DNA from 3 places in the Embleya scabrispora genome. Region 1 is predicted to be linked to each of the others. Evidence: riboswitches for the same ligand, from Rfam matches in the RefSeq annotation. Region 1 holds a riboswitch; each other region holds the start of a gene.
The links. A riboswitch is a leader RNA that binds a small molecule or an ion and turns the genes downstream of it on or off. The one in region 1 is predicted to bind cobalamin.
Positions count from the first base shown of each region.

Region 2: another riboswitch for cobalamin. It lies ahead of B4N89_RS36380 (cob(I)yrinic acid a,c-diamide adenosyltransferase); the one in region 1 lies ahead of metE (5-methyltetrahydropteroyltriglutamate--homocysteine S-methyltransferase).
Region 3: another riboswitch for cobalamin. It lies ahead of B4N89_RS29505 (ribonucleoside-diphosphate reductase subunit alpha); the one in region 1 lies ahead of metE (5-methyltetrahydropteroyltriglutamate--homocysteine S-methyltransferase).

Region 1 covers NZ_MWQN01000001.1:6,229,070-6,236,538, forward strand. The annotation lists gene metE (5-methyltetrahydropteroyltriglutamate--homocysteine S-methyltransferase) at 1-1,617, opposite strand, end outside; cobalamin riboswitch at 1,782-2,000, opposite strand; gene B4N89_RS27165 (flagellar hook-length control protein FliK) at 2,229-2,762, opposite strand; cobalamin riboswitch at 2,946-3,020, opposite strand; gene B4N89_RS27170 (cobalamin-binding protein) at 3,296-4,240, opposite strand; gene B4N89_RS51670 (hypothetical protein) at 4,324-4,656, opposite strand; gene B4N89_RS27175 ((2Fe-2S)-binding protein) at 4,666-5,262, shown strand; partial or broken gene B4N89_RS27180 (short-chain fatty acyl-CoA regulator family protein) at 5,291-6,749, opposite strand; gene B4N89_RS27185 (MmgE/PrpD family protein) at 6,942-7,469, shown strand, end outside.
Region 2 covers NZ_MWQN01000003.1:131,438-138,906, reverse strand. The annotation lists gene B4N89_RS53260 (ATP-binding protein) at 1-418, shown strand, start outside; gene B4N89_RS36390 (PP2C family protein-serine/threonine phosphatase) at 471-1,703, opposite strand; gene B4N89_RS36385 (serine hydrolase domain-containing protein) at 1,922-3,457, opposite strand; cobalamin riboswitch at 4,444-4,631, shown strand; gene B4N89_RS36380 (cob(I)yrinic acid a,c-diamide adenosyltransferase) at 4,674-5,267, shown strand; gene B4N89_RS36375 (enoyl-CoA hydratase/isomerase family protein) at 5,731-6,174, shown strand; gene B4N89_RS51980 (NAD(P)-binding domain-containing protein) at 6,209-6,817, shown strand; gene B4N89_RS51975 (hypothetical protein) at 6,929-7,228, opposite strand; gene B4N89_RS36360 (hypothetical protein) at 7,390-7,469, shown strand, end outside.
Region 3 covers NZ_MWQN01000001.1:6,704,171-6,711,639, reverse strand. The annotation lists partial or broken gene B4N89_RS29515 (helix-turn-helix domain-containing protein) at 1-579, shown strand, start outside; gene B4N89_RS29510 (ribonucleotide-diphosphate reductase subunit beta) at 688-1,665, opposite strand; gene B4N89_RS29505 (ribonucleoside-diphosphate reductase subunit alpha) at 1,683-4,001, opposite strand; cobalamin riboswitch at 4,079-4,331, opposite strand; gene B4N89_RS29500 (hypothetical protein) at 4,965-5,153, opposite strand; gene mug (G/U mismatch-specific DNA glycosylase) at 5,908-6,480, opposite strand; gene B4N89_RS29490 (GNAT family N-acetyltransferase) at 6,597-7,421, opposite strand; gene B4N89_RS29485 (MarR family winged helix-turn-helix transcriptional regulator) at 7,427-7,469, opposite strand, start outside.

The DNA of each region.
Region 1 (7,469 bases):
GCCGGCCAGGATCGGCGGGCGTACATACCGGGTGCCGTACGACTGGACCCAGCCGTGTCGGGTGGCCACGTATCCGGTGAGCTGTTCGGCGAAGTACTGGACCATGTCGTTGCGTTCGGCCTCACCGTGCACCAGGACGTCGATGCCGGCCTTCTCCTGGAAGGAGATCACGTCGCGGATCTCGGCTTCGATGCGCTCCTCGTACCCGGCGCCGTCGATGCGTCCCGCGCGCAGGTCGGCGCGGGCGGCGCGCAGTTCGGCGGTCTGCGGGAAGGAGCCGATGGTGGTCGTGGGCAGCAACGGCAGGCCCAGGTGCGCGCGCTGGGCCTCGGCCCGTTCGGCGTACGGCTTGCCGCGGCGCGCGTCGGCTTCGGTGACCGCGGCGGCGCGGGCGCGTACGGCGGGGTCGTGGGTGAGTGCGGAGGCCTTGCGCGCGGCCAGGTCGGCGCGGTTGGCGGCGAGGTGGGTCGCGATGGTGTCGGTGCCCTGGCTCAGACCGCGGGCCAGGGTGACGATCTCCTCGGTCTTCAGCCGGGCGAAGGCGAGCCATCGGGCGATCTGGGGGTCGATGTCGCGTTCCGCGTCGGCGTCCAGCGGCACGTGCAACAGCGAGCAGGAGGCGGCGACGTCGACGCGGTCGGCCAGGCCCAGCAGTATGCCGAGCGTGGTCAGCGACTTGCCGAGGTCGTTGATCCACACGTTGCGGCCGTCCACGACGCCGGCGACCAGACGTTTGCCGGGCAGCCCGCCGACGGCGGCCAGCGCGTCCAGGTTGGCGGCGGCGGAGCCGGTGAAGTCCAGTGCCAGGCCCTCGATCGGGGCCTTGGCCAGGGTGGGCAGCGCCTCGCCGAGCCGGTCGAAGTACGAGGCCACGAGGAGCTTGGGCCGGTCGGTCAGTCCGCCGAGGTCGCGGTAGACGCGGGCTGCGGCGCCCAGTTCGGCGAAGCTGCGGTCCTGCACCAGCGCCGGCTCGTCGAGTTGTACCCACTCGGCCCCGGCTCCGCGCAGGTCGGCGAGCAACCGCGCGTACACCGGAAGCAGCCGGTCCAGCAGGGTCAGCGGCTGGAAGTCGGCCGCTACGCCCGGTGCGGGCTTGGCCAGTAGGAGGTAGGTGAGCGGGCCCACCAGCACCGGCCGGGCGGTCAGGCCCAGCGCGACGGCCTCTCGGAACTCGGCTACCTGCTTCGTGGAGTTCGCCTCGAAGACGGTGTCCGGCCCGAGTTCGGGGACGAGGTAGTGATAGTTGGTGTCGAACCACTTGGTCATCTCGAGCGGCGCGACGTCTTGCGTGCCGCGGGCCATGGCGAAGTAGCCGTCCAGGGCGTCGGCTTCGACGGCGGCGCGATGCCGGGCCGGGATGGCGCCCACGGCGACGGTGGTGTCGAGGACGTGGTCGTACAGCGAGAAGTCGCCGGTGGGCACCTCGTGGATGCCGGCCTCGGCGAGGCGTCGCCAGTTGGCGAGGCGCAGTTCGGCCGAGGTGTCCCGAAGCGCCTGTGCGTCGATGCGGCCGGCCCAGTAGCCCTCGACGGCCTTCTTCAGTTCCCGGTTCGGGCCCTGACGGGGATAGCCGTACACGGTGGCACGGGCTGCCGCGGCTGCGGTCTTGGTGGTCACGGAACTCTCCTTCGCGAGCCTGTCGACAAGATCCCGGAGATGGATCGCAGGCACGAAGGGATGGCAAACCACACGGGCCACGTCGGCGTACTCGCGCGCACATACGTGTCCCACCGGTTGTCCGCCGACCCGCCCACGAGGTCACCGAGCTCTCCGTGCGCTGCGACAGCGCACGGGCAGTGGCAGGTCTTCGGACTCGCGGGCACATCCACCAAGGGTGGACACCTACTGGCCGTCGCTTCCCGGATCCGACACGGATCCAGTGCTGTTGACGGCGGTCGTTCCCACTCACCGCTGCGGGGCAGTCCCGGATTCTCACCGGGTTCCCTCTTGCGACGCGCCTACCCGGATGGCAGGGCGAACCGACTGCGTGCGACAGCTTAGACGTACAAGAGGCACCCGGGGGAGCCCGGTGCACGCGCCCGAGGGCAAGAGCACGCCTCGAAGGCGTGGACGCAGCCGGCGTCGTTGCGATCGAGTCGGTGCTCGTGACGCGTTGCCGCGTTCGTCCCGGGCGGCCTGCCCCCACAGGGGGTGATCCTGTTGGAACGAACGCGGTCGCGACCTCGAGGCCGAGCCTGCCTCGGGGTCACCGGCGGATCGGATCGGCGCTACGGGCGCGTCGGGGCCACGCGCGGCGGCGGATTGGTGGTGTCCGTCTTGTCCTTGGAGAACGACCAACCCTCGAAGCTGCCCAGCGGAGGCTTGCGGGCGCTCGCGCCCCACGAACTGTAGGTCCAAGTGCCGTTGTTGGGCGCGTGCCAATAAGACCAGTAGGCGGATGCCGGCGGGGTGTTGACGCACGGTTCGGTGTCGACGCCGGGCTTGCCCTCGATCCGGCAGATGAACGCCTCGCCCCAGCGGTTGGTGCCCTGGATCTGGAAGCCGGCGTTCTTCAGCGCGGCCAAGCCCGTGGCCTGGTCGCCGGGCGCACAGCGAGTGAGCGTCGCCCCGCCGAGTTCCTGGAAGTCGACGATCACGGTGACGCCGTTGGCGTTCGGGCAGACGCCGGCGGAGCCCTTGGTGGGGTCGATGGCGTAGGCGGCCGGGGCGTTCACGGTGATCTGGGCGGTGGCGGGCAGCACGAGCAGGGCGAGCGCCCCGACCATCCGACCTATTCGAGCCTTGTTTCCACGAATCTTCACGCGCGGATCCCTTCGTGCGACGGGCGTCGGCGCGAGCGGCGAGAGCGATGCCGACCGGGCCGAGCGATGTTCCTCTCGGGACCGCGCACCCCCGGTATCCACCGACAAGACATCGCCGGACGTGAAATCCGGGCCTCAGCGTGCAGTCCACGACAGCTGGAGCCTCTAACTCGTACGAATCCAGGTGTTCCGACTCGCGGTGGCCTGCCGGCCACCGCCTACGGTTGCGGGTCAGCGCCGGATTTCGACCGGCTTCCCCTGGAATCCGAACTATGCGGTTGTCGCCGACCTGAAGAGAGCCAGCTTGCGGAGCGTACGAGATGCCCTGTTCTTCGGACAACGGGTCATACGACGAATCCGCGATGTCGTTCGTCACCTTCTTGGGTGCTCAACGCTGGTTTGCACAACGGCGGTTCGGTCAGCCGGGCCGCACTGGGCCCCACGACAGGGGGCAACGGCGCGTTTCGACGAGCAAGTTCGAGGAGCACGCGATGCCGGCGACAGGGCGCGTCGGCCCGCCGGTGAACCGGTGGTCAGCCGCGTGTCGTCTCCGCGCCCGCGTCGCCCGGCAGTCGTCGCGCCTCGGCGTGGGTCACCGGCGCACCGGCCGTGACGTCGTGCAATACCCATGCGAGCACCTCGGCGCCGCGCACCACACGGGGGCCGGGGCGGTTGAAGTACGCCGGTCCGTCGAGCACCCACACCCGCCCGGACCGCACGGCGGGCAGGTCCGACCATCCCGGCAGAGACGTCAGCAGGCTCGCCTCCGATTCGGTGCGCTCGGGCGCGAACCCGCACGGCAGCACCAGGATCACATCCGGCCGGGAGTCTCGAACCGCAGCCCACTCCACGGCTTTGGTGTGTTCGCCGGGCGCGGCGAGCAGCGGTTCGCCGCCGGCCAGGGCGATCTGCTCGGGGACCCAGTGCCCGGCGGGCCACAGCGGGTCGAGCCATTCGATGGCCGCGACCCGGGGCCTCGGCCGCCCCGCGACCGCCGCGGCCACGGCCGCCATGCGGGCCCGCAACTCCCGCAGCCGCGCGGCTGCGACGTCCGCGACTCCCAGCACCGCACCCACGTGGGTCAGTGTGTCGAGGACGTCCGGCAGCGTGCGCGGTTCCAGACTGACCACGCGCGGACCGGTGTCCAGAACCCGAACCGTCTCGGAGACCGCCGTGTACGACACCGCGCACACCGCGCACAGATCCTGCGTGAGGACGACATCGGGCGCCAACTCCGCGAGGCGCTCGGCGTCCAACGTGTACAGCGACGAACCCCGGTGCGCCGCACCGCCGACGGCCTCGGAGATCTCCCGACTGCTCAGCCGATCCGCATCGAACTCCGCACGGGTGACCACCGGCACCCCGGCGACATCCCCCGGCGGCCAGTCGCATTCGTGGGTGCGGCCTACCAAGTCGCCCACGAGTCCGAGTTCGGCGACCAGATCGGTGGCTGCGGGCAACAACGAGACGATGCGCATCCAGCAAGCGTAGGTCGCACGCGACGGCACGGGGCCCACAGCCGGCGGGGACCGCGATGTGACAGCGTCGGCGCGACCTTCGGTCAGCGCACCGTGTCCGAGGTGCGGATGGCCTCTCCTCGGCGCGGAATCTCGCCGATAGCTTTATTGCCATGTCCGTCGGAATCATCTCGCCCCGGAGACCGGGCCTCGGCTCGGCCCGAACCACGGCCATCCACGATCACAGTGAGCGCTGAGCCGTGATCGGTGGACAGGTGATGCTTCCCGCGGCGGATCGCCTGCGCGATGTCCTCGGCGGTCTGATCGAGATCGGTCCGTTCTTCGCGTTGGCTACCGGACCCCGTGCCGACACCGCCGGGTTCCGTCTCCTCGGCGATCTTTATCGCGCACCGGATCTGCTCGCCCACCATGTCCACGACGTCGGTGTGCGATTGGGCACGGACGAGGTCCGTGTCGCGGCGTCGATCGTGCATCTGGGCATCGCCGCCCGCCTGTGGTCGGTCGCTCTCGGTGCCGTGGCGCAGGCCCACGTGGTTCCCGACCTCGATCCCGACCGCGTCATGTGGCGGCTTGTACCGCCGGGCCCGGCGGAGCTCTGGGCCGACCCTCCTCCGCAACCCGCCGGGCCGCTGGACGGAGGCGAGGACAACCTCGCGGACGCGCTGTACGAGGTGGTGGCCGAGGGCCACCTGGCTCCCCTTGCTCAGGCGATCCGCCGGATCACGCCGGTCTCGGAACGTCTGCTGTGGGGCAACGCGGCTTCGGGCCTGGTGGGTGCGTGGCGGGTGCTGGACCGATACCTGCATCCCGACGATCCCGCGCGAGCCGATACCGCGATGCGGATCGCCGGCACGGTGCAGTCTCGCGGGCATTTGCGGGGCACCGGGACGTGGTCCCGGGCCGCGTTCCGCCGGACCACCTGCTGCCTGTATTACCGCACGCCGCAGGGCGGTGTGTGTGGCGACTGCGTGTTCACCGCAGCCCCCGCACGCCACCGCGCGCCGGGGGACAGGCCACGGTGAGCCGGGCTCTGCGGGCGATTCGCGGTCGCTAGTGCGTCGAACGCACCTGGTAGGGCGCTGCGGTGGTGCGGTCCTCGTCGACGGCGAGGCGGTTACCGGCGGTGGGGTTGGCGCGTTGCGTGCAGTCGTGGCGCTCGCAGACGCGGCAGCCCATGCCGATCGGGGTGGCGGCGCGGGGGTCGTCGAGGGCGTGGCCGTCGGCGTAGGTGAGGCGGTGCGCGTGGCGGAGTTCGCAGCCGAGGGCCACGGCGAAGGTCGCGCCGGGGGCGTTCCAGCCGGGGAGGCCGCGGGTGACGGTTCGGGCGATCCAGAAGTAGGAGCGGCCGTCGGGCATGGTGGCGATCTGGGTCAGGATGCGGCCGGGGGAGCCGAACGCCTCGTACACGGTCCACAGGGGACAGGTGCCGCCGAATCGGGAGAAGTGGAAGTCGGTGGCCGATTGGCGCTTGGAGACGTTGCCGGCGCGGTCGACGCGCAGGAACGCGAAGGGGACGCCCGCGGCGTTGCGCCGTTGCAGGGTGCTGAGCCGGTGGCAGGTGGTCTCGAAGCCGACACCGTAGCGTGTGGCCAACAGGTCGATGTCGTAGCGCAGTTCCTCCGCGTCGCGGTGGAACGCGGTGTAGGGCATGACCAGGGCGCCGGCGGCGTAGTGTGCCAGGCCGACACGAGCGAGGGTGGGGGCGTCGGGTCCGGTGAGACCGGCGCCCGCGACGATGGTGTCGATGAGGTCCCGGAACTCCAGGGACGCGAGTTGCACCGCCGCCTGGAACGCCCGCTGCCCGGGCGTGAGATGCGCGGCGAGCCGCAGGGTCGCGCTCTCGCGGTCGAATCGGCGCGGGTCCTCAGCGACGACGGCGCGGCCGCGCGGCGCGGTGACGACCACACGTACCCCGTGCCCGTCCGCGAGACGGGTCGTGAGCGCCGCCTCGGCCGCCCCGGGCACGATTTCGGTGGTTTCGGCGAGGGCCTCGGCCGCGGCGTCCAGCGCGGCGATGTGGTTGCGCTCCGCCGCGAAGAAGTCCCGCACTTCGTCGTGGGGTTCGGCCAGTCCGAGGGATTCCGGGTGGCCGGCGAGGACGGCCGCGCGGTCGGCGGCCTCGCGGTAGCGGCGATGCAACGCGACGAGCGCGCGGGCGGCGTCCGGGAACTGCCGGACCAGTTCCCGGATCTCCTCGCCGTCGGCGGCCTCGACCCGGTGTCCTCCGGCCGCCTCGTCGGCAAGCGCCGCGCGTACGTCCGCGCCGAGCCGCAGCCGATCCGCGTCGGCGAAGAAGTCAGGGGCGACGCCCAGGGTCTCGGTGACGCGCAGCAGCACCGGCACGGTCATCGGCCGTCGGTCGTGCTCCATCTGATTGAGATAGCTGGGCGAGATCTCCCAGGCGGCGGGCCAGATCGACCTGGCTGAGCCCGTGCCGGCGGCGGAGTTTGCGCAGCGCGGGACCGGCGTACATCTGCCGATCGCCCGGCGGACGCCCGCGTTTCGCCATCACTCGCTCCTCTGCCGTCTTCGAGGTCGACCGTCGCCGAGATTGGCAAAGGTATCAAGTCGGAATTAACAAGATTGGCCATGGGCCGCGAGAACTTGGCAGAAGTTGGCAGATTGGCTTCCTGGTGAGGCGGGGATCAGCGTGTGAGCCTGATCGGCACAGGCAGACATCAGCTCACCTCCAGGACGTGCCATGACCGAATACCGCGTACGTGTCCGCCGCAGTGCGGAGGCCTTCCCCCGTACCGAGGAACTCGCTCACAGGATCGCCGAGCTGGCCGCCGGGACGACCGAGGCCACGATCACCGACGCCGTCCGCGACATGGTGATCAACCGCGTGATCGACAACGCGGCCGTCGCGATGGCGTCGCTGCGTCGTCGACCACCCGCCGTGGCCCGAGTACAGGCGCTGCGCCACCCGGTTTCCGCAGGTCGTGCGGGTGCCACCGTGTTCGGCGGCGACGTGCGCGTGTCCCCGGAGTGGGCGGCGTGGGCGAACGGCACCGCGGTCCGGGAACTCGACTTCCACGACACCTACCTCGCGGCGGACTACTCCCACCCGGGCGACAACCTCCCTGCGATCCTGGCGGTCGCCCAGCACACCGGCCGCTCCGGCGCCGACGTGATCCGAGCCGCCGCCACCGCGTACCAAGTGCAGGTCGCGCTGGTGACCGGGATCTGCCTGCACAAGCACCGCATCGACCACATCGCCCACCTCGGG
Region 2 (7,469 bases), on a different contig from region 1:
CCGGACCCGACGCGGTATCCGGTTGTCGGTCACCGACGCCGATCCCCGAGTGCCGACCCGGCGCGACACCGACCTCGAACGCGGGGGCGGCTTCGGGCTGCACATCCTCGACACGCTCACCGCCGAGTGGGGCGTTCGGGCGCGGCGGGGCGGCAAGACCGTCTGGGCCGACATCGAGGGCCCCGTTCCGGAGAAGGCCGTCACCCGGGCGCCGGCGCGTGCCCGATGCGGAGCCGCCTCGATCCGTGCGGTCCTGGCCCGCGGATGCCGCGCGGGAACGGCGGGCTGGGCTGCGGCCTGCCGAGGAGTGCGGCCGCCTCGGTTGCCGGCGTCGGTACGGCGGCGGGCCCGCGCGGTCTGCTCGTGGGCGCGCGGGGGTTCGCGTGCGATGCTGCCGGGCGCCCTCGTCAGGGATTGACCCTGCGGCGGGCGCGCCGGCCGGCGGCGGCGGGTTACCCGGCTCGGCGCGGTCAGGCGCTCGCACCGTGCCATTGCAGGAGCAGGATGGTGGCGTCGTCCCGGAGACGGTCGTGGTGGTATTCGCGGATCGCTCGGATGAGCCTGCGCAGGGTTTCGGGGGCAGGGAGGCCATCGGCTATGTTGCGGATGACGAAGTCGACGAACCGGTCGAGTCCGAAGGTCTCCCCGCGGGGATTGCGCGCGTCGGTCACGCCGTCGGTGTACAGCAGGAGCCAGTCGCCGGGTTCGAGTTGCTCGTCGTACAACCTGACCGGCAGGCCCATTTCGGTGCCCATCGGGTGGGCGGGCGGGCGTTCCAGGGTGGCGACCCATTGGCCGTTGCGGATCACGATCGGTGGGTGGTGGCCGCGGTTGACCCAGGTCAAGGCGCCGGTGAGCAGGTCGAGTTCGGCGATGACCGCGGTGGCGTAGCGGCTGCGGCCGAACTGTTCCACGAGTGCGTCCTCGATCGCCTCGCTCGTTTCGACCAGGCCCACGCCGTGGCGGCGGCTGCTACGGCAGCCGGCCAGGGCGAGGGCGACGGTGAGGCCGGCTGAGGTGTCGTGGCCCATGGCGTCGAAGACGGCCAGGTGGGCGGTGTTGCCGTCGACCGCGTACTCGTACGCGTCGCCGCCCATCTCGTACGCGGGCTCCATGGCCGCGCTGACGGTGGCCCGTGTGCCGGCGAAGGAACCGGGCGGCATCAGGGTCCACTGCATCTCCGCGGCCAGGCCCATCGGGCGGGTGCGGACCATGCGTTCGTAGGTGTCGCTGTAGGCGCGTTTGCTCACGAGGAGCAACCCCACCAGGAGCGCGAGGTCGCACGCCTCGTCCAGGACGGCGTCGCCGGCTTCGTCGGTTTCCAGGCCCAGGACGCCCAGGCGTTCGGCGCCGTCGACGAGAGGCAACCACAAACGCCTGGTGGGCGCTTCGCCGGACTCGACGTCGTCGGCGCCTGCCGGCGACTCGACGAGTTCGACGCTCTGGAAGGCGCGGCCGGCCAGCGTGGCATCGATGCGAAGCTCCGCCTCGGGAGCCACGTCCGCCGTCCCGGCGCGCTCCCCTGAGCCGGGGACCAGGCGGAGAATCTGCTGTTGCACGTCCACGAGGTAGATCAGTGAGCGGGCCAGGCCCAGCGCCCGGGCATGAGCGGCGATCAGCCCCGGAAGGTCCTCCAGAACGGCGTGGCGACTCGCCCGGAGCAGACCACCCGCCGTGATCGCGTCGTTCGAAAGAGGCTTCACACGGCACCCTGTTCCTGATTGCCCGCATTCCCGGCGGTCGGTCACGACGGCGTCGGATGACCCTCCCGGGCAGCATTCGAACATAACAGACATGACCCCCGTGACCGTCGCGATACCCGAGCCCGGCGTCTTCGCCCGGCTCGGACGGTGGTCGTCCGCGCCGTCCGGCGCGAGCGGGACCCTTGTTGACCTGATGGACAGGCATCCCGTGCGCGGGGTCAGGGAATCCGTGGCAGGACCCGGTCGCTCTGGCATACGTATCGCGTGCCGTCCAGTGTGAAGCACTTGAGCGGTTCCCAGTCGCGAACGCCGGGCAAGCGGTGGACGTACAGGTCCCGGCCGGCGGGGTGGAGTTCGAACTCGTCGGGTGTACCTCCCGTGAAGGTCCGGCGCAGGAACAGCGCACCGCCGCGTTCGAGGATTTCCTCGAGCACTCCCACGCGTTGGTATCGGCCCAGGTAGCCTCCCGCGTCGTGCGGTGGTTTGGTGCCGTCGGGGGTGTGCGGTGGGCGGGGCGCGACGCCGGCGAGGTCGGTGAAGACCTCCCGGTACAGGTCGTGGTACAGCGCCTGGGCGTCGCCTCCGTTGGTGAGCAGAACGACCGCGATGCGGGCATCGGGTAGCACCCTGAGATAGGACGACTGCCCCTGGGTCCTGCCGTCGTGGCCGTACACCGCCCGGCCGTTCCAATCCCAACGGGCCCATCCCAGGCCGCGGGTTTCGCCGTTGTCCGGGGTGTTGGGCGTGGCCGTCCGGAACGAACGCATCTCCTCGGCGGCGCGTGCCGACAACAGTCGGGTGCCGTCGGGTCCGAGGCCGTCGTCCAGGTGCAGGCGGACGAAGGCGAGCACGTCGCCGACGCTGGAGCACACGATGCCGGCCGGGCCCGAGGAGCGGGGTATCCACGTCGGGTCGACGCGCGGCCGCCCGTCCGGGCCGGAGGTGTGACCGGCGGCGGCTCGATGCGCGAGCACGTCCTCCGGCAGCGTGTGGCTGCGAGTCAGGCCCAACGGCCGGATCACACGTTCGCGCAGCGCGGCGTCCCAGGTCGTACCGGTGCGGCGTTCGATCAGTCGGCCGGTGAGGATCAGACCGACGTTACAGTACGAGCACGCGCGGCCCAGTGGGTGGACCGCCGGAACGTCCTTGAGCAGGGCGGTGAACCGCTCCAGGCAGTCGTCGCCGCGCCCGGTGTCGGGGAGCACGTCGCCGTCGATCCCGCTGGTGTGGGCGAGCAGGTGACGCAGTGTCAGGCGCCTGGTGCGGTCGGGGTCGGGCAGGCGCAGCTCGGGCAGGTAGCGTACGACCGGCGTGTCGAGGTCGACTGAGCCCTCGTCCACCAGGCGCATGGCGAGTGTGGCGGTCCAGACCTTGGTGATGGAGCCGATCTGCCAGAGCGTGTCGGGCGTGGCCTCGATACGGTCGTCGGCGTTGGCCAGACCGGTGGCGACCTTGACGATCCGGTCGCCGACCAAAATGCCCAACGCGGCGCCGGGGACCTCGTGTCGGCCGGCTAGCGTGGCAAGCCTGGAGCGCCAGTGCCGGGTCATGGACGTGTCGCCCGCGGGGTCCGCCTCGCCCGGGGGCGCGTCGTTCGCGTGCGCGGCCCGCGCGGTGCCGACGACCGCCGCTCCGGCCGTGCCCGCCACTGCGGCGGCGGACAGTGATCCGCGCAGCACGGTGCGCCGGGTGGGTGTGCCGCGGGTGCCGTCGGCGGCTTTCGCGGAGGAAGGGATCCGGGGAGGGAGGGTCACGGGTCTGCCTCTCGATCGATGTCGGTCGTGCAGGCGGGGAAGCGACCGGATCGTGCGCTCCCGAAGACGCCGCCCGTCGCGCCGTTGCGCCGTCTCGCCGTCGCGCCGTCTCGCCGGGAACACGGCGTCCACACGCGGCGCGTCCCGGCGACGTCGCAACCCCGGGTGCGGGCGCGTCGCTTCCCGTTCGACGAGCGTAGGAAGCGAGGTCTCGAGCGGCATCGTTCTCACGTGGGAGGATGCGGATACCTCTCCGGTGCCCCGGACCCCCACCGCCGGTCGCGTGGACCCGGGAGGAAGATCAGCCGTCCGGGGGGTCCGGAGATCCGCGTCGGTGTGCGTGACCTCGCGCGTTCGGTGCCCGAGCCCACGACGGCCGCCGAGTTGTGGTGCGTTCGCCGCGGGGCGCCGAGTGCCACGCCGCGTCCGGGCGGGACTTCCCTGGGTTCGCGGCGTTCATCGGCAACGGCGGCGAGCCGCACACGTCGCCCGGGTGGAAGGCGCGGTCGGCCGGGGCCCGTTTTTCCGACCGACCGCCGAATCCGGCGAGGCCGGTTCGACTCGGAACGCCTTCGGGGACGGCGCGCATCGGCGCGCCGTCCCCAAGGCGCCTTTCCGGGCCCGTGGCACGGCGACCCGGGGGACTCGGCGGCCGAGCGGGCACGCCGACGGCGGCACCGTCCCGACGTACGGGTCGCTGGGGCTCCTTCCCGCGGACCACGACGGGGAGGGCAGACGAGACACTCCGGCGGTGGGCATTCGGGCTCGCCGCCGGTTCCGGTTCCGGCGCCGGTGCGCCCGCTGGTGTGTCCGAGCACGTGAGGGATCGACGGCGCGCAGCGTGCGTCGGCGTGAGGTCGTGAGTCCCCTCTCCTCGACAGCGGGAGCCGCTCGTCGACAAGGGGGCCATGCCGCGACGCTCCGCCCTGGTCGAGTAGGAGTGCGTTTTGCCCATGGCGGGGCCCGTTCGGGGCCGGCGCTTGCGAGGGTCGCGTGGCATGCTATGGGCTGCTGTGCGACGGCGAAACCGAGGAAACCGGTGTAATTCCGGTGCGGTCCCGCCACTGTGATCGGGGAGCGACTCCCGTCAAGGCCACGGCCCCGCTTCGGGGTTGGAAGGCCGGGGGAAGTGTCGATCCGAGAGCCAGGACACTCACGTCGTCGCCACCTCGACACAACCGGGGCGGATTTCCCCGAGAGAGGCCGGTGGTTCGCCATGTCTGTGGTGCTGAGCCGTATCTACACTCGCACGGGAGACGCGGGCACGACCGCGTTGGGCGACAACTCCCGCGTCCGCAAGACCGATCCACGGATCGTCGCCTACGCCGACACCGACGAGACCAACGCCGCCATCGGTGTGGCGCTGGCACTGGGTTGCCTGGACGCGGAGTTGCGGAACGTCCTGGAAGGCATCCAGCACGACCTGTTCGACGTCGGCGCGGACCTGTGCGCTCCGATCCGCGACGGAGACGAACGCCTGCGGGTCCGTGAGGAGGACGTGTCCCGCCTCGAGCGTCTGTGCGACACGTTCAACGAACGACTCGAGCCCTTGCGGTCGTTCGTACTGCCGGGCGGCGCGCCCGGCGCGGCGCTCCTGCACACGGCGCGGACGGCCGCCCGTCGAGCGGAACGCTCGGCGTGGGCGCTGGTCGACGCGGACGCGGAGTTGTCCGGCGGGGAGGCGGCGACAGTCAATCCGGTGTGCGTCCGATATCTGAACCGTCTGTCGGACCTGCTGTTCATTCTCGCGCGATCGGCCAACGATGGCGGGCGCGGTGACGTGCTGTGGAGTCCCGGCCGTAACCGCTGACGCCGGTCTCCACCGGGCTGCCGGCGAACATCGCGCCGGTCCTCGACAGGCGTGGCGGTACAAGGGACTCGGTTCGGGACGTTTGCCGAATCGCATTCTCGGCCTCGCCCCCGGCCGTCGTTGCGGCCCGGGGGCGAGTCTGCGGCCGCGTTCGACCGGATCCCGCGGCTCCGGCGGCGGCCAAGGGCCCCGAGGAACTGCCCCCATGCCTGCCCGCGTTCCCCTCGCGGCACTTGCCTCCGCCGGCCGATCCCGAACATCTCCGTGTCATGCGCGTGCGTCGCGCGCGGCCTGATCGAAGCGACCCGCCGACCCCACCTCCGAACCCGACCCGCCGGCAGGGCGCACTGGGCCGGAACGCGCCGAACCGGCCCAAGGCGCTCAGCGCGCTTCACCCGCGACATGGTCCGCCGCATCGACGCGGCACTGACCGCGAGCGGCGACATCCACCCACGACGCCGTCATGGACGGCATCGTGATGGACGGCGGGGTCGGCATCTCCGCACATGGGGCACTGCGCATCGTCACCGAACGTTCGACGATCGCCATCCCCGAGACCGGCATCGGCTTCGTCCCCTCACGTCACCTGGAGGCGGTGATCGAGGCATTGGCCACTCGGACACCGCCCGACGTCCTCGCCCACCTCACCGAGCCGACGCCCCCGGGCGAACTCGCCGAGCGCCGCGCCTGGATCAACGCGTGCTACACGCGCGACAGCGTCGAGGAGATCCTCGAACGCCTGGAGGACATCGGCGAACCGACGGCGAAACAGGCCGCCGAACAGATCCGCGCGAAGTCGCCGACCGCACTCGAGATAACCCTGGCGAGCCCGCGCCGTACCCGCGAACTCGATTACTCCAAAGCCGAGTTGGGACGGGGGAGTATCGGGTATCCAGCGCGGCGCTGACCGCCCCGACCTCGCCGCGAGTATCCGCGCCCAGGTGATCCACCAGCGCGGTGGCATTCGTCGAACTGGGCAACGCGGGCGGTCCGATGGCTACCAACCTGGTCGCCCGCCGGACACGCCGTCACCGGAGTCGACTCGGCTCCAAGGTATCGGACAGGCTCATGACCAGAGCGTGCGCGTCGCCGGATTCCCTGCGGAGACTGCAGCCGACGCGGACGTGGTGGTCACCGTGCTGCCCGGCGGGACGCACGTCCTCGACTGTTACCAGGGCCCGGACGGACTCCTGGGCACCGCGCCGGTGGGGGCGGTGTTCGTGGACTGCTCGACGATCGACGTCGCCGACGCGCGCGCCGCCGTGCGAGCGACGGGGCGTCGCGCGGTGGACGCGCCGGTGTTCGGGGGAGTGGTCGGCGCGGTCGCCGGCACGCTCACGCTCGTGGTCGGCGCCCAGGATGAGAACTTCGCGGCGATCGAGCCCGTACTGACCCCGCGATGGGTCGCCGTGTCGTGCACCGCGGTCCGCCCGGTGCCGGACAGGCCGCCTGCGTTGTCGGCGCGTTCGAGGGCGTGTTCGGCGGCGGCGAGCGAGGCGGTGACGAATGCCCGGTGCAGGGGTTGCGCGGTGGCGCCGCCGGCCAGGTGACCACCGCCGCGCGCGATCGCGTCGACTCACCGACATGCCCGCGGCCGGACCCGCCCGGCGGGGCGCGATCCGGCCGCGGGGGCCGCCCGAGCGACTTCTCGATCGTGTTGCTCAGCTGTATTGAACCCAGAGCTGCACATCGATGGGCCTGTTGTCGAAGCAGGTCCAGCGCAGCCACCGGCCGTGCAGTTCTCCGTTGCTTCCTATGCTCCTGCACGTGGACAGGGACGCATACCGGCCGTACACCACCCACGGCGTCGGAATGTCCGCAAGGTTCCGCGTCGTGTGTGCGTCGGTCACCTCCGACACGGCATCGGCGACGGGTGCCGCGGACACCGCCGGCGCGCCGGCGACGAGGCTCCCTCCGACAATGGCGAGGGTGACGGCCACACTTGCAAGCAGGCGTTTCATGTACGACTCCTCGTGGTCCGAAGGCCGGGGCGATGTCTCGTCCCCGCGACGACCATGTCGGCGACGGCCGCCGGATGTCAGCACTTCGGCTGTTCGGGACATGTCCCGAACAGCCACGACTCGATCGCCACCTTGCTGGTATCAGCTGGTATCTTCGGCATATGGCGAAGACCCAGGTGAACGTGCGGATGACCGACGAGACCGCCGAGATGGCCCGGCAGGCCGCCGAGACGCGGCACAT
Region 3 (7,469 bases), 480 kb from region 1:
CGCCGGCTTCGCGCCGGTGTTCCCCGAGTCCGATTGGGACGCCCCGATGATGCGGCCGGTCCAGGAGGCGCTGAGCGCGGTGATCGAGGGCCATCTGCCCTATCCGGCGATGGTGCTGCGGCCGTACGGGCAGATCGTGGCGGCCAACGCGGCGATCGACGTGCTCACCGACGGCGCGGCCCCGGAGCTGCTCGGGCAGCCGATGAACATGTTGCGGCTGATGCTGCATCCGCGGGCATGGCGGCGCGGGTGGAGAACCTGGGCGCGTGGGGCCATCACATCCTGGAGAACATGCGGGCCCGGGCGCTGCGCAGCCCCGATCCGCTGCTCGACACGTTCATCGAGGAGCTGCGCGGCTACGTCCCGAACGCGGAACCGGGCCCCGACCACCTCGGCTTCGCGGTGCCGCTGCGGTTGTGCGACACGGCGAGCGGGGTCGAGTTGCGCCTGCTCACCACGATCACCTCGTTCGCGACGGCGACCGACGTCACCGTGTCCGAACTCCACCTCGAGGCGTTCCTGCCCGCCGACGAGGCGACCGCGACCGCGCTGCGCCGCCGCGCCGCCGAGCGCGCGTGAGCCCTGCGCGGGCCGAGCGGGCCGGCCGCCCCGAAACGCGCGAAACCGCCGTGCCGCCCCGGAATCGGGACGGCACGGCGGTGGTGTACCCGGGCACGCGGACCCGGGTCAGAAGTCCTCGTCGAAGGAGACCGATCCGGTGACCGCGACCTGATAGGCGGACACCCGCCGCTCGAAGAAGTTCGACAACTCCTGCACGTCCTGGAGTTCCATGAAGCCGAACGGGTTCGCCGAGCCGTACACCGGCGCCATGCCCAGCTGGGCGAGCCGCCGGTCGGCCACGTGCTCCAGGTAGGAGCGCATGTCGGCGACGGTCATCCCGGACACCCCGCCCTGGAGCAGGTCCTCGGCGAACGCCGTCTCCGCGTCCACCGCCTCGGCCAGCATCCGCCGAACGTCCTCGGCGAGCTCGTCGTCGAACAGGTCGGGCTCCTCGGCCCGCACCGTCTCGACCACGGAGAACGCGAAGTCCATGTGCGCGGACTCGTCGCGGAAGACCCAGTTGGTGCCCGAGGCGAGGCCGTTGAGCAGCCCGCGCGAGCGCAGGAAGTACACGTAGGCGAAGGCGCCGTAGAAGAACAGCCCTTCGATGCACGCCGCGAAGCAGATCAGGTTGAGCAGGAACTGCCGCCGGTCGTCCCGCGATTCGAGCCGGTCCAGGCCCATCGCCGAGTCGATCCAGCGGAAGCAGAACTCCGCCTTGCGCCGGATCGACGGGATGTGCTCGACCGCGGCGAACGCCTGCTCGCGCTCCTCGTGGTCGGGCATGTAGGTGTCGAGCAGCGTCAGGTAGAACTGCACATGGACGGCCTCTTCGAAGAGCTGCCGCGACAGGTACAGCCGGCCCTCGGGCGAGTTGATGTGCCGGTACAGGTTCAGCACCAGGTTGTTCGCCACGATCGTGTCGCCGGTCGCGAAGAACGCGACCAGGCGCTGCACGAGGTGCCGCTCCGCCGGGCTGAGCTTGTCCAGGTCGGCGAGGTCGCTGTGCAGGTCGACCTCTTCGACCGTCCACGTGTTGCGGATCGCCGCGCGGTACTTCTCGTAGAAGTCCGGGTACTGCATCGGGCGCAGCGTGAGGTTCATTCCGGGATCGAGCAGGCTCACGTGCACGCCTCACATGCTTCGGGGTTCTCCAGCGAGCAGGCGATGACCTCGAGGTCCGAGATCTCCTCGACCGGCGCGGCGGACGCCTGCGCGGGCACGGTCGCCTGCTGGATGCGCGTCGCGGGGCGCGAGCGCAGGTAGTACGTGGTCTTGAGACCGGTGGACCACGCGTAGCGGTACATCGAGGACAGCTTGCCGATGGTCGGGTCGGCCATGAACAGGTTCAGCGACTGCGACTGGTCGATGTACGGCGAGCGGGCCGCCGCCAGGTCGATCAGCGCGCGCTGCGGCAGCTCCCACGCGGTGCGGTACAACTCCCGTACGTCTTCCGGCAGTTCGGCGATGCCCTGGACCGAGCCCTCGGCGCGCTTGATCCGGTCGCGCACCTCGGGGGTCCACAGGCCGCGGGCCTTGAGCTCGCGCACCAGGTAGCCGTTGATCTGCAGGAACTCGCCGGACAGCGTCTCGCGCTTGAACAGGTTGGACACCTGCGGCTCGATGCACTCGTAGGCGCCCGCGATGGAGGCGATGGTCGCGGTCGGCGCGATCGCCACGAGCAGCGAGTTGCGCAGCCCGTGCTCGGCCACGCGGGTGCGCAGCGCGTCCCAGCGCTTGGTCTGCGTCGGGTACACGCCCTCCCACAGGTCCGGCTGGAGCCGGCCGCGCGCCGCGTGCGTCTGGGCGTAGGCCGGGTGCGGGCCGTGTACCTCGGCGAGCGCCGAGGAGGTCTCCAGCGCGGTGAGGTAGATCTCCTCGGAGATGAGCGTGGACAACTCGCGTGCCTCGGCCGAGTCGAACGGCAGGCCGAGCGTGAAGAACACGTCCTGCAGGCCCATCAGTCCCAGGCCCACCGGGCGCCAGCGCGGGTTGGACGCGGCGGCCTGGTCGGTCGGGTAGTAGTTGATGTCGATCACGCGGTCGAGGAAGATCACCGCGGTGCGCACCGTGGCGCGCAGCTTGTCCCAGTCCATGCCCTCGCCGGGGACCACGTGCGCGCCGAGGTTGACCGAGCCGAGGTTGCATACGGCGGTCTCGCCGTCGCTGGTGACCTCCAGGATCTCGGTGCACAGGTTGGACAGGTGCACCACGTTGCCCGGCTCGGCGGCCTGGTTGCAGGTCCGGTTGGCGGCGTCCTTGAAGGTCATCCAGCCGTTGCCGGTCTGCGCGAGGGTGCGCATCATCCGGGCGTACAGGTCGCGGGCGGGCATCTGCCGGACGAACCGGCCGTCGCGCTCGGCGGCTTCGTACACCTTGTCGAACTCGGCGCCCCACAGGTCGGGCAGCTCCGGCAGCTCGTTCGGGTCGAACAGCGACCAGACGCCGTCCTCCTCGACGCGCCGCATGAACAGGTCCGGCACCCAGTTGGCCAGGTTGAGGTTGTGCGCGCGACGCGCGTCCTCGCCGGTGTTCTCGCGCAGTTCGAGGAACTCCAGGATGTCGGGGTGCCAGGTCTCCAGGTACACGCAGGCCGCGCCCTTGCGCCGGCCGCCCTGGTTGACCGCCGCCACCGACGAGTCGAGGGTCTTCAGCCACGGCACGATGCCGTTGGAGTGCCCGTTGGTGCCCCGGATCAGCGAGCCGCGCGAGCGCACCCGCGACCAGGCCACGCCGATGCCGCCGGCGAACTTCGACAGCCGGGCGATCCGCCCGTACATGTCGTAGATCGACTCCAGCTCGTCCTTGGGCGAGTCGAGCAGGTAGCACGAGGACATCTGGGTGTGCACGGTGCCGGAGTTGAACAACGTCGGGGAGCTGGGCAGGTAGGCCAGCGAGGACATCAGCCGGTAGAAGCCGATGGCCTCGCCGGGCTCCTTGGACAGGCCGCACGCCACGCGCAGCAGGAAGTGCTGCGGGGTCTCGACCACCTTGCGCGAGACGGGGTGGCGCAGCAGGTAGCGGTCGTAGACGGTGCGCAGGCCGAAGTACTCGAAGCGGCGGTCGCCGTCGGCGTCGACGGCGGCGTCCAGCTCGGCGGCGTGCGCGGCGACGAACGCCGCGGTCTCCGCGCCGATGACGCCCTCGCGGTGACCGAGCGCGATGCCGGCGCTGAAGGAGGCGACGCCTGCCTCGGCGGCCTCGTCGGCGATCCGGCCGGCCAGCAGGCGCGCGGCGAGCCGCGAGTAGGCGGGCTCCTCGGCGATCAGCTCGGCGGCGGTGCGCACGGCCAGGTCGGCCGCCGCGCCGCGGTCCGCGCCCTCGTTCAGACCCGCGACGACCCGGCGGACGACCCGATCCGGATCGACCTCCGGCAGATCGCGCGCCTGGGTGCGCACCAGGGTGGCAAGGCGGTCCTCGGGGCTCTCGTCGACCCGCATCCGGGTCGCGCCCACGCTGTCCACAACGGTCACGTGCTCTCTCCTCGCGAGCTCGTACGTACAGGTGACCCCACGCCCGAAGGCGTGGGCAGCCGGCAGGTATTCGGACTCGCGGGCATGCCGGGGCACCGCCGGGCACGGCGTGTGCTCGGTGGTCCGCGAAGTGCCTAGTGGCCGTCGCTTCCCGTACGCCCTTCGGCGTCCGGCGCTCTATGACGACTTTTGTTCCCGCTCACCGCTGCGGGGGCAGTTCCGGCCTCGCACCGGATTCCCTCTTGCCTCGCCTTCCCGGAAACTTCGGTCGGGCGAACCAGCTGCGTCGCAGAGCATATATGTAGTGGCGGGGTGGTCGTCGCACCCCCAGGTGTTGTGTCGCGTCCCGATTCCCGGCGTGTCACGGTTCGCCGGAGACGTGCCCGGATGGTACGGCCGGCGAGCAATGCGACGCGCGTCGAGCGCCCCGAACACCCGCGCTCCCGGCGGCCGTCCGGGCCCACCGGCCCTGCGCGGGCTGCGCGGAACGGGCACGGGGGCGGCGAGTGCGCGGCGGGGACCGGACCGGATCTACGGCGGATGGCGCGTCGGCCGGCGCGCCGATCGGCCGGCAAATCCCTTCCTCGCCGGGCGTGTCGAAGGACGCGTGACAAGAAGCACATCGCGTCGCGGCCGGGCCGGATGCGCGGGGACGAATCGGCGACCCCGGCCTTCGGGTCGGGACGGGCAGGGGCGTCTCCGGGCCCGGATCGAGGAGCCGGCTGCCGGGTGCGCGGCCTCGACGCGGGCGGGCGTGCCGCGTCGCCACGGTAGGTCCGTCGGCCGGGGCACCCCCGGACCGGATCGCGCCACGAAGGCGGCTCACGGCCGATGCGTGCGCGGGCCCACCCGTGAGGCAGGTGCCGGACTCCCCCGCGGTCGCTCCATCTACCGGGCCGCCCCGGGCTCGGACCGTGCCGGGTGGCCGGGTCACGGGCGGCGCGTGCGCGGGCCCGGTCCGGGCGGGCGGGCGTGCCGGGGCGGGCTGCCCTGCGGTCGGTCCGTCGGCCGGGGCACCTCCCGGCCCGAGTCGCGCCATTCGGCGACCAGCGCCTCGTAGACGGGAGTCTCGAACGTCTCGGTGGGCCACGGCCCGAACGGTGCCCGCAGGATCTTCATGCCGATCCAACCGCACGAGGGGGCGCGAAGTAACCACCAACCGAGTGATGCCACTCGGTCGATTGACGGCCCCGCCCCCGGGTCGGGTCGCCGGCGCCGAGCGCCGCCGCACCCGGCGAGCGGCCCGGTGTGGCCCCGCGCGCGGGTCGGACCATGACGCCCCGACCGGGCACCCGACTCGGCCCGGGGCGGGCGCTCGACCCGGACCGGACTCTCGGGTCGGACGCCGCACACCGGCTCCATGCCCCGGTCGACCGGCGGGCGCTCGACCCGGACCGGGCTCTCGGGTCGGACGCCGCACGCCGGCTCCATGCCCCGGTCGACCGGCGGGCGCTCGACCCGGACCGGGCTCTCGGGTCGGACGCCGCACGCCGGCTCCATGCCCCGGTCGACCGGCGGGCGCTCGACCCGGACCGGGCTCTCGGGTCGGGCCGTGCGCACGGCTCAGGCGCCGCGTGGCGGCTGCATACGCGCGCCTCGCCCGCGGATTCCCGCGCCCGGTCGAAGCTCCCGCGACCGACCCACGCCGCGCCTGGCGCCGCCCTCGTGTTCCACACAGCGCTCGGTTGTCCGGGCCACGGCGCCGGACGGCGGGCCGACCCTGGCGCCTTGCGCTTCGGGCAGCGGCTCGTGTTGCTGTGCCGCCCGGCCAACGCGCGGACCGACCCCGGCGCCTTGCGCTTCGGCCGGGCAGCGGCTCGTGTCGCCTGTGCCGCCCGGCCGACGCATGCCCGCACCCGACCCACGCCGCGTTCTACTCGGTCGTGCCCGGTGGTGGGTAGGCGGTGGTGCGGAGGTGGGTGAAGGCCTCGGCCAGGGCTGCGGCCGTCCAGTGGGCGTTCAGGCCGCTGGGGTTGGGGAGTACCCAGATTCCGGTGTCGTCGATCGTCTCCGGTTGGCGGCCGACCACCGCCTTGGGGCGGCCGAAGCCGGTTCGGTATGCGCCGATGCCGAGGACCGCCAACCAGGCCGGTCGGTACCGGCGTACCTTGGCGGTGAGCGCCAGGCCACCGGCCCGATACTCCTCCTTCGTCAACTCGTCGGCGCGCGCGGTGGTTCGGGCCACCACGTTGGTGATGCCGAGGCCGAGCGTGGTCAACTCGCGCTGCGCGGCGGGCTCGATCAGGCGCGGCGTGAAGCCCGAGGCGTACAGGGCCGGCCAGAACCGGTTGCCGGGACGGGCGAAGTGCCGCCCGGTGGCGCCCGACCAAAGCCCGGGGTTGATGCCGCAGAACAACACCCGCAGGTTCGGCGCGATCACATCCGGGATGCTCCGACCGTGCGCGGCGGCCAACTCGTCGGCGGTGGGATTGCGTCCGGGCGGGATCGGCAGCACGATCGACGCGGCGGCATCGGTCTTCGCGCCGGCCCTGCCCGCCTCCGCCTTGCCCGCGTCGGCCTCGGCCGCCCGCGCCCGGTCCGCTTCCGCCTCGTCCCTCCGGCTCACGGCGCCTCCGCGATCAGCGCCGTGCCCACCGACCGGAAGCCGATCCGATCGTATACCCGCGCGACATCCTCGTCCCCCGCGCTCAGGAACACCGTCTCGCTCCCGCTGTCCAGCGCGTGCCGGGCCAACTCCCACGTCACCGCCGCCGCGAGGCCGCTGCGCCGGGCCGCCGGGAGGGTGGCCACGCCGACGATCTCGGTCGTGTCGTGCAGGTGCTGGTAGCTGCCCACGCACAGTGGTCCGGCCGGGCTGTACGCCGCGAACATCACCGTCTCGCCGCTGCGCAACCGCTCGTTGAGGTAGGACAGCAGGCCCGGGTCCTGGCCGAGTGCGATGGTGTCCCGCTCGGCGGGCCCGTCGGAGCCGGGCGCGGTGCCGGGGTTGGCGAAACCGACCGCCGCGACGCTGTGCACGATCGCGAGGTCGGTGGCGTCCGCGCGGATCTGCCGCAGCGTCACCAGGTCCGGCAGACCCGGGCGGGCGGGCGGATGTTCGTCCGGGTCGAGCACCATCAGCGGGTGCTCGTGGACATGCAGTTCGGCCTCGATCGCGGCCGCCCGCAGTGCGGGGGTGGTCTCGTGGACCCATTCGAACGTCTCGGGCACTTTCAACTCTCTCTGCCGCGCCCGCACCGCGCGCACGTCCGCGACGGTGGGCTCGGCGAGGGCGCCGAGCGTGGGTCGGGCATAGTAGGGCCACCCCTCGCCCTCCCGGACGAACAGCGTCAGCGCGCCGATCGCCTCGGTGCGGGTGAACCGGCGGGGCACCGCGTCGTAGAAGATCTCCAGATGCGCGCGCAGTTCCGCGGCGGACTTCGGCATGCGGGTCAGTGTGACACGGCCGTCGGCACCGGTTCGGCCCGGTGTCCG